3 regions of the Rossellomorea sp. ABR4_012 genome follow, and region 1 is predicted to be linked to each of the others. Evidence: riboswitches for the same ligand, from Rfam matches in the RefSeq annotation. Region 1 holds a riboswitch; each other region holds the start of a gene.

Region 1 (3,283 bases):
CCTCTTCCAGGCTATAATGGCCCTGGCTGATTTTCCTGGAAATGCTGTTCACCAAGGTGACCTTTTCAAGATCTGTCGACCGTTCATTGATGCGGATCAACTTTGTCTTCGTCGGTTCATCGGTTTCAATGGAAAAGATGATTCCTGTCGGCGTCACATAGCTGTGCGATTCTTTAATTCCATAGGAAGCGGCTATCCTCATCATCGTATCCTCCACCCGATACGTTTCCGCCCCGCTCTGAAGCATGATCTTTCCTGCCAGCAGGCAAACTTCCATTATGTCATACCTTCGTATCATTTTAGCTTCCATAAAAATCTCTCCGTGCTATCGTTTTTTGAATAGGTCTAGTTTATAGGAAAAACGGGCCTGTAAGCAATGAGGAGTGGGAATTAATTTTGATCTGTGGATGGTTGAGGGGATATGAGCGGATTTTCCGGCCTGTGCGGGGGTGGATAAGTACGTTGGTGAAGGTGGGCCTGGATGGTTAATCGCCCCGATCTTATTTTATCTTCCATTTTTTTGATTTATCTGCCGTTATTTCGATTTATCGTCCATTTTTTATTTTTATCTGCCGTTTATTTATTTTATCCGCCAAATTCTCAGTATATCTGCCATTCTTCAAATTCCGACAATTATCGCTTTCCCATCGTCCCTCTTTTTCATTGACAATCTGCATCAACTGAATTCGCATCCATTTTTGTCCCACAAAAAAAACCGACTCCCGGAGGAATCGGCTTATTTCATATAATCATGAAGCTTTCCGCTGGTCATTCCCTACTGAAACACCCTGCCTGACTAACCGCGGAGAAGTCGCAATTAAAGGAATCAGAACAACCGAACATAATAATGCGGAACCGAGCATTGTTACCCCGTTTGCAAAAAGCGAGAATAGAACCGGGGACATGCCTTCCGGAGCATACTCTTTGAAAAAGATGAAGCCTGCAATGAAATGCCAGAAATAACGGGCTAAACTTCCGGCAACCGTTGCCGCGACAATCCACATATACAGTTTTGATTTATTCTCCGACCGTAATGAATGCTGGATGCGGCGAACAAAAAGGCCTGCAAACCCAATGAAAGTGAATGCAATGAAGTACTCAATGATCATTTGAACAGGAGTGACGATCCATGCATTGCCAAGCGCCACCTGCAGCACTCCCCATACAAACCCTGCCAACAGGCTTGCTTTAAATCCTCTGCGGAACGCCAAAATGAAAATTGGCACCATCGAGAATGAAATCGAGATACTCGGTGACAGATCAATCGACGGAAGCAAATCAAGGATAATGGCAAAGGCAGCCATTAATGCAGCTTCAATCAATACTACTAAACTTAAAGATTTCATAAAAAAATCTCCCCTTTTTTTCTAAACGAAACCATAAGGGAGAGTCAGCAAATTCAAATAGGCATAGTGATCCTATCTATCTTCCACATTCCTACGCTAGTACTAACTAACAGGTTCAAAGGGTCAGAACAGGCATTTTGCCGTTCACTCTCAGCATATCGCTCCCCTTGTGGTCACGTTTATTAAATTATCATTCCAGTACGTATTATACACGAAAACATAAGATAATAAAAGAAAATGCGGGCATGAAATTGAAGGGTACGATCAGGGACTTTCATTGAGCGGGTCGTGCAGGATGATGACCGGCATAGACTTGGGGGCAACCATGAAACCATAGACTCTGCCTTCTTTATCTTTGTAAGCAACAGAGTAATCCCCGAATTGCGGAGAGAACTCCACGTCCTCGTATTTCAGATCCAGATGGTTGTACTTCCAGCCTACATACAGCTTGGTGGAAGCGCGGGCAGTAAGGTGCTGAACAATCGTAATCTGATTGGCGGCAATAAATAGGATAATGGCGGCGATCGAAATGATTACTTTACTTGCTCTGGACAACCTCAGCATCAATACCTCTCCTTTCCCGGAATTCAATCAGAATATTCCGTATATTATCTCTATTATATACTTATTCACTAGGACATGACAAAAGAGCTACTTTTTTCAAAGAGTTCTTATCAAAATTTCCCATTAACCTGGTATAATTCCTGCACTCCAGCAGCGGCCCTTATTATCGGTGCTTCGAATCCCCTTTCCCTCTCTCTGACCTATCATTTTCTCATTGAAAAAAGAGCTCCCAAAATGACAGCGTTTAGGACCCAAATCGATGTTGTCCTGAAGCATATTTAACGATCATTTAACTCTATCAACCCTTCTACGATATGGCTTCGGCGTTCTTAATCAAACGTTTGTTTAATCCTCAAGCATCGTGATCAATCTTGACAAACCGCTGTCCAATTCATCGATCGGGACGAATCGTGCTTTCCTCATCATTTCTTTCCCTTCCACAAACACAATGACTACAGGTACCGTAAAAATCGAGTACTCCCCTGCCATTTCAGGAATTTCATCGGCATCCGCATGAACGGCTGTAATGCCAGAATACTTCTTCAACACTTCCTCTACTTGAGGCAGTAACGCATGGCACACAGAGCAATTTGGTCTTGAGATATATAAAAGAACCATTTTTTCGTTTTCAATCGTACTTTTAATGACTTCCAGCGTATGTTGTTCTTTCACGTTCAATCCCCTTCCTTTCTGTAAGTGCTGTTAAGGTTATATATTCCCGTTTTCCCTTCCAAGAATCCATGTACGGGAGATGTTTATTTTTTCATAAACCGGGAAAATAACGACTGTATTCGAAAATGATATTGGAGGAGATTCACATGAAACCGACTGTTAAAGAATTCTATAATGACGATGAATTAATTTCAGAAGTGGAAAAGTTATCTTCTCAAGGCATAGACAAAAAGAATCTGTATGTACTATCCCATGACGATGACCGTACAGAGCGCGTGGCCGACAATGCCAATGCGAATGAAATCGGTGTAAAGGAAACGGGCATCGGTACGGCAGTAGGAAACATGATCCTCAGCAAAGGCGACGAACTGCGCAATCAATTACAGGAGATGGGCTTTACGAAACAAGAAGCCGATCAGTACGAAGAAAAGCTGGATGAAGGAAAAATATTATTATTGGTTCAGAACTGACAGGTGCCTTTCCCCTTTAAATAATGTAATCTAATTCAGAAGTAAAGGATGATCCGGGAATCATCCTTTTTCTTTTTTAAAAATATAAATCTTTCCATTTTGAGGCCTCCTGAATACCGGACCGGAAAAACCACGTTTGACCAGTTCCTTTCTCACAAACATCATCACCCCTCCGTGTCCGACAATCAGCACATCCTGATCTTCTGAGATGATCCTGTCTACGATACTCTT
Region 2 (3,283 bases), on a different contig from region 1:
TCTTACCTTAATACCTTTTTCACTTTCATCATTAATAATAGCCACTAAATCTACTCGTTGGTGTCTTCATCAATCACCATTTCATCGTTTATTTGCGTTATAACTGTTCCTTTAGGTAAGTTCGAAACAAATTTATCGAGGGAAGAATATTTCTCTTCGTTTGAATATAAATAAACCCCTGCTCCATCGTGAAAAATCGTTATAAAGGTCGTTTCTTCCTCTATTTTAAAGGTTGGAATTGACCGTTTTCTTTTTCTTCCCCATTCATTTACTTCCCCCAATACAAACGTTAAATTGTCGGAAAAAGAAATCGAATAAAACTCATTTTGAGAAGGCAGCCAATAGGTTTCATTGAGTAAAAGGGCTAAGGTATCCGAGTCCTTTACCGTTGCAGTAAAACAAGGTGGGTGATAAGTGTGCTTACCAAGGAAATCATAATAATTTCTTTTTTCATCAAGTGATTTCAACGTAAATTCAATGTTATTCTGATTCAAAAAAGCAATGTAATCCTCTTCTTGTTCATCGTAGACAATAAAGGTAACAAATAGGGGATACATATCCTGTTGACTTAAAAACTCCAATAAAAAGTTTTTATTATCCTCTATATAATCTTCTCCATGAGCACCAACAAAATAGGCAGTTTCCACTTCCCCATCGAGCCTTACATGATGCCCTGATTCATCTAAAAACTTTTTTGATACTCTTTCTTCTACAATCCATATTTCTGACATAGTTTTCTCCTAATTTCGTTAGTATTATCATTATTACGATTATAGTGATTTTATTAAAATAACCGGGCTTTTATTGCTCAACTATTCCTTTTTATGTTGCATAGACATTATTTTCAACATTTACAATGCCGCTTTTAACTATCTATTCCACAAAAAGAGGCGTAACCCTGCTTTAGGATTATGACCATAATCATTCAGTGGTTCTTCTGATCAATTGATCTTTTCTTGATATGGCAATGAGCTGCTGCCTTTTAAGCAAACTCAAAAACTTATTGAACATGGAAGATGTTTCAATTACAGCTAGTATATCTAAGGTAGTTGGAACAAATAGTATAACTATTAAAGTCAAAAAGGAGGTGGCTACAATGAATGCACAACGAGCACAAGAAATTGCTTCTTCGCTGATTATGGCTAATGTAACCTATAATGGAGAAGGAATTTACATTGAACACGTGGATGAACAAAATGGAACAGCTACAATCCATTCCCTTGCAAAACCAAATGATAAACAAAGTGTTTCCATAACAAGCTTATTTGAACAATGATTGATCAATTAATTCCCCTTAATAAGAGGCTGGGACAAAACTAAATCACTCAATTTAAATCAGAACTAATTTCGATTCTAATTAAAGAATTTCGAATGATTGTTCGAATGTTCCTTCGGCTAACTTTTGCCCCAGCCTCTATACAATTCTCCCTACCCACTCACCCTCCTCTTATCAAAAATAAAATAAATATCTCCTATTACAAAGCTCTTCCTCTTTTCCAATCTCATCCCTTAGCCTCATTTTCCAAATTTTCCTTTTAAAATAATGAAGTCTCTTGTATACTAAAATCAAATTGAATAGAAATAACTAGGGGAGTCCAATGAGTTGGGCTGAGAGAGAAACGCGTTGAAGTTTCTTGACTCTTGGGACCTGATCTGGTTCATACCAGCGTGGGGAAGTTAGAAGCGTCATTATAGTCATACTACTTCTGTATACATATTAGCCGGGTCCAACCATTTATTGGACACCGGCTTTTTTATGTACTTCATAAGCTCTCCACTTGTTGTGTTCTATATCTTGTCCTTACATTCATAAAAGGAGAGATTATGTCCATGTCAACATCTTCACTAAACGAACAAAACATTTCCATCATGTCTAATTTTTCAGGCAGCAAAAAAGTATATGTAACAGGCTCTAGACCTGACATGAAAGTTCCAATGCGTGAAATCGAGTTAAGTCCGACGACCGGTACGTTCGGAGAAGAGGAAAATCCTCCAGTACGCGTGTATGACACCAGCGGACCTTATACAGACCCTGATTATGATGTCGATATTACAAAAGGTCTTCCTGCCCTTCGCAGTTCATGGATTCAGGAACGCGGCGATGTTGAGGAATATGATGGCCGTGAAATCAGGCCTGAGGATAATGGTTATAAAGATGAAAACGATCCTCGTACGAATCATAACGTGTTTCCTGGTTTAAAACGGAAACCGTTACGGGCCAAAGAAGGGAAAAATGTTACACAACTTCATTATGCAAGAAAAGGAATTATCACACCTGAAATGGAATTTATCGCTATTCGAGAAAATATGAAACCTGAATTTGTTCGGGATGAAATTGCAAAAGGTCGTGCGATTATTCCTTCAAATATCAATCATCCAGAATCAGAGCCCATGATCATAGGCCGTAACTTTCATGTGAAAATTAACGCGAATATCGGAAACTCTGCTGTTTCATCTTCTATCCAAGAAGAAGTTGAAAAAATGACTTGGGCCACGCGCTGGGGTGCTGATAATATTATGGATTTATCGACAGGGAAAAATATTCATACAACACGCGAATGGATTATTCGTAACTCTGCGGTTCCTGTCGGTACTGTCCCAATCTATCAAGCACTTGAAAAAGTAAATGGTGTTGCTGAAGATCTTACCTGGGAGGTTTATCGTGATACCTTAATTGAACAGGCAGAGCAAGGTGTTGATTACTTCACCATTCATGCCGGTGTTCTTTTGCGATATGTCCCGTTAACAGCTAAACGTTTGACAGGTATTGTATCCCGCGGAGGGTCCATCATGGCACAGTGGTGTCTGCACCACCATAAAGAAAGTTTCTTATATACTCACTTTGAAGAAATCTGCGAAATCATGAAATCGTATGATATTGCATTTTCACTAGGCGATGGTTTACGTCCCGGATCTATTGCAGATGCAAACGATGAAGCACAGTTTGCAGAATTAGAGACTCTCGGGGAGCTAACAAAAATCGCTTGGGGGCATGATGTACAGGTCATGATTGAAGGACCTGGACATGTGCCGATGCACCTGATTAAAGAAAATATGGATAAACAATTGGAAGTATGTCAGGAAGCGCCATTCTATACACTTGGACCTCTTACGACTGATATTGCGCCAGGTTATGATCACATTACCTCTGCTATTGGAGCTGCAATGATTGGTTGGTATGGGACAGCGATGCTGTGTTATGTAACGCCGAAAGAGCATTTAGGTTTACCGAATAGAGATGATGTTCGTGTAGGGGTTGTCACGTATAAAATTGCAGCTCATG
Region 3 (3,283 bases), on a different contig from region 1:
ATTTGGATCAGTGTGATTCTGCTTCCATTCAATATCTACAATCGCAATAAACAAGGGTGGCTCGAAGAAAAACTTGAGGATGCGAATAAACGCATTTCGGAACTTGTCAAACAAGAAGAAAGGCAGCGTATTGCACGTGATCTGCATGATACATTAGGACAGAAGCTATCCCTAATAGGCTTGAAAAGTGACTTGGCCAGAAAATTGGTATACAAAGATCCCGAGCAGGCAAAAGAGGAATTGAAGGACGTACAACAAACAGCCAGGACCGCATTGACAGAGGTACGCACGATGGTATCCCAAATGCGTGGAATCCGTTTGGAAGACGAAATGGTAAGGATCAAGCAAATCCTTAAAGCTGCTGATATTGAATTGATAATAGACGAGGAATCCAGCTTCCCGGATACTTCACTCTTTCTTGAAAATATATTAAGCATGTGTTTAAAAGAAGCAGTCACAAATGTCGTAAAGCACAGTAAGGCTGATACATGTGAAATAACAATCGATGAATACGATAATGAATTAACTATAAAGGTAAAGGACAATGGCATTGGTTTGCACAAGGATAAAGACCTATCAAAAGGAAGCGGATTAAGAGGGATGGAAGAGCGGCTTGATTTTGTGAACGGGACGCTCGAAATCATTTCTGATAATGGGACGACATTGATTATGAGAGTTCCTAAAGTGATCAAACAGATAGGGAGGGAATGAGATGATTCGCATTGTAATTGCTGAAGACCAGCGGATGATGCTGGGTGCATTAGGTTCTTTGCTTAATTTAGAGGATGATTTAGAGGTTGTGGGGAAGGCGGGCAATGGTGAAGAAGCCGTATCCCTGGTCCGCCGCCTGAAGCCTGATATTTGCATGATGGATATCGAAATGCCGGAGAAGACCGGACTTGAGGCAGCGGAAGAATTAAAAGGGGAAGGCTGCAAAGTCATCATCCTGACTACTTTTGCACGCTCTGGCTATTTTCAGCGTGCGATAAAGGCCGGAGTCAAAGGGTATCTATTAAAAGACAGTCCGAGTGAGGAACTTGCAAGCTCAATTCGCCTTGTCATGGAAGGTAAAAGGATCTATGCTCCTGAACTGATGGATGATATGTACAGTGAAGAAAATCCATTAACAGATCGGGAAAAAGAAGTCCTTGAACTTGTGGCAGACGGAAAAAATACAAAAGAAATCGCTGAAGAGCTTAAGCTGAAAACAGGTACTGTACGAAACTATATTTCAACGATCCTCGATAAACTTGAAGTGAAAAATCGGATCGAAGCCATAACTCATTCTAAAGAAAAAGGCTGGTTTAAATAAAACAGAATGTATACATCTTAAGAAAATCTGAAGAAAAAAATTTAGGTTCTGGATACCCTGAATTCCTAGCTTCTTTTAACGGTGCGGGGTATTAGGAGATGTAAAAAAGATTGACAAGAAAAAATTACATGGTACGATTACATCGAATTCAAAATTACATATGACGATCCACTAGGGGTGCCTTTCAAGAAGGCTGAGATTAAAGTGTAACTTTAAGACCCTTTGAACCTGATCTGGTTGAGACCAGCGTAGGGAAGTGGTGTTTGAAGGTTACATAATTTGTCTGATGTACTGCCTATTCAAGCCACTTTCTGTTCGCTATTTGCGTAATGGAAAGTGGCTTTTTTGTTTCCTTGGTGATGGGTCGTCATAGAAAAGGAGAGTCAGTGATGACATTTTCAAATGAATTAAGAGAAGAAGTGAATGAGATATGGGAAGCAAGCTTCAATCACCCTTTTGTAAGAGGGATAGGTGACGGCACACTTCCACTTGGGAAATTCCGCTATTATGTGCTGCAGGATGCCTATTATCTATCTCATTTTTCCAGGGTTCAGGCGTTGGGAGCCGCTAAAGCACCGGATTTACATACCACCTCAAGAATGGCAGCCCATGCCCAGGGCACGAATGAAGCGGAATTGTCCCTGCATGAGACGTTTTCCGTTCAATTGGGTATCACAGAAGAAGAAAGGAAACAATTCAAGCCCGCTCCTACCGCATATGCGTATACCTCCCATATGTACAGGGCGGCACAATTTGGGGGGCTTGCTGATATCCTCGCTGCGATCCTACCGTGTTACTGGCTTTATCATGAAGTCGGTGAGCGCCTGAAGCTGTGTTCACCGGATGAACCCATTTATCGGGAATGGATTGCCGCTTACGGCGGGGAGTGGTTTGGTGAACTGGTGAAAGAGCAAATCAACCGTCTGGACGAGTTGGCTGAAAAAGCTTCAGATGAAGAAAAATCCCGTATGAAAGAGCTGTTCATGATCAGCAGTATTTACGAGCTTCAATTCTGGGAAATGGCATACTCCATGGAGAAATGGCCGTTTGAACATCATCTTCTAGTACATTCTGGAAAGCTGGTGAAGTAATGGCGAAGTTACGATTAACGGATATTCTCGTTACGGTTGTCATCTCTATTGGATTTGGTGTCATTTATAAAATTTGGGGACCGTTATACAACATGATTAAGCCGTTCGGTCTGCATGCTGATCAGCTTATTTATGGGATGTGGTTCATGGCTGCGACAGTCGCTTTCCTAATCATCCGTAAGCCTGGAGTAGCACTGCTCGCTGAAATCGCAGCTTCGTCCGGGGAATTTCTCATGGGGTCTGAATGGGGGCTTGAGGTGCTGCTGTTCGGTATCGTGCAAGGGCTGTTTGCTGAAGCCGTTTTCTTCGTTACAAGATACAAACTTAACAATCTCACCATCATAAGCCTGGCTGCCGTGATGTCTGCATTCGGATCGATTTTGATGGATATGTATAAAGGATATATCGGAGATCTTGCTACTTGGAATCTACTTTTGTTTTTGGGAGCAAGATTGCTTGGTTCTGTACTTATTGCAGGAATCGGAGCTTTCTATCTTGTAAAATCTCTAGAGCAAACTGGTGTAACAAGCCTTGTCAGACCAACTGAGAAGGAAGACTACGAAGCTCTTGACAGATAGGTGTGAATGTTTTTGAAGATTGAAAAACTGAGGTTGAAGTTTCCTGGTGGAAATAAATTCATATTTAAAGATTTATCACTTTCCATCGGTAAGGGGGAAAAGGTCCTGCTGCTTGGTCCTTCCGGCTGTGGGAAATCAACATTGCTCAATGTATGTGCCGGATTGATCCCGCATTCTTATGAGGTACCGATGAAAGTATCCTCCATTTCTTATCCTGTTTCCTGGGGGTATGTATTTCAAGATCCCGAGGCACAGTTTTGCATGCCTTATGTGGATGAGGAAATTGCATTTGTACTTGAAAA

What was found. Region 1 has a riboswitch for thiamine pyrophosphate ahead of thiT (energy-coupled thiamine transporter ThiT). Riboswitches for the same ligand answer to the same signal wherever they lie in the genome.
Region 2: linked by a shared signal. The riboswitch ahead of thiC (phosphomethylpyrimidine synthase ThiC) and the one ahead of thiT (energy-coupled thiamine transporter ThiT) in region 1 are both predicted to bind thiamine pyrophosphate.
Region 3: linked by a shared signal. The riboswitch ahead of tenA (thiaminase II) and the one ahead of thiT (energy-coupled thiamine transporter ThiT) in region 1 are both predicted to bind thiamine pyrophosphate.

What each region holds. Positions count from the first base shown of each region.
Region 1 is NZ_JBSWVK010000002.1:19,120-22,402, reverse strand. Features, by position in the region: gene ACXAFV_RS09750 (threonine/serine exporter family protein) at 1-310, opposite strand, end outside; gene thiT (energy-coupled thiamine transporter ThiT) at 750-1,346, opposite strand; TPP riboswitch at 1,418-1,524, opposite strand; gene ACXAFV_RS09740 (hypothetical protein) at 1,611-1,910, opposite strand; gene ACXAFV_RS09735 (thioredoxin family protein) at 2,256-2,582, opposite strand; gene ACXAFV_RS09730 (YflT domain-containing protein) at 2,729-3,052, shown strand; gene ACXAFV_RS09725 (histidine phosphatase family protein) at 3,113-3,283, opposite strand, start outside.
Region 2 is NZ_JBSWVK010000003.1:554,169-557,451, reverse strand. Features, by position in the region: gene ACXAFV_RS15795 (hypothetical protein) at 51-731, opposite strand; gene ACXAFV_RS15790 (small acid-soluble spore protein H) at 1,097-1,276, shown strand; TPP riboswitch at 1,578-1,692, shown strand; gene thiC (phosphomethylpyrimidine synthase ThiC) at 1,831-3,283, shown strand, end outside.
Region 3 is NZ_JBSWVK010000006.1:127,537-130,819, forward strand. Features, by position in the region: gene ACXAFV_RS20405 (sensor histidine kinase) at 1-711, shown strand, start outside; gene ACXAFV_RS20410 (response regulator) at 713-1,312, shown strand; TPP riboswitch at 1,476-1,584, shown strand; gene tenA (thiaminase II) at 1,702-2,403, shown strand; gene ACXAFV_RS20420 (ECF transporter S component) at 2,403-2,981, shown strand; gene ACXAFV_RS20425 (ABC transporter ATP-binding protein) at 2,988-3,283, shown strand, end outside.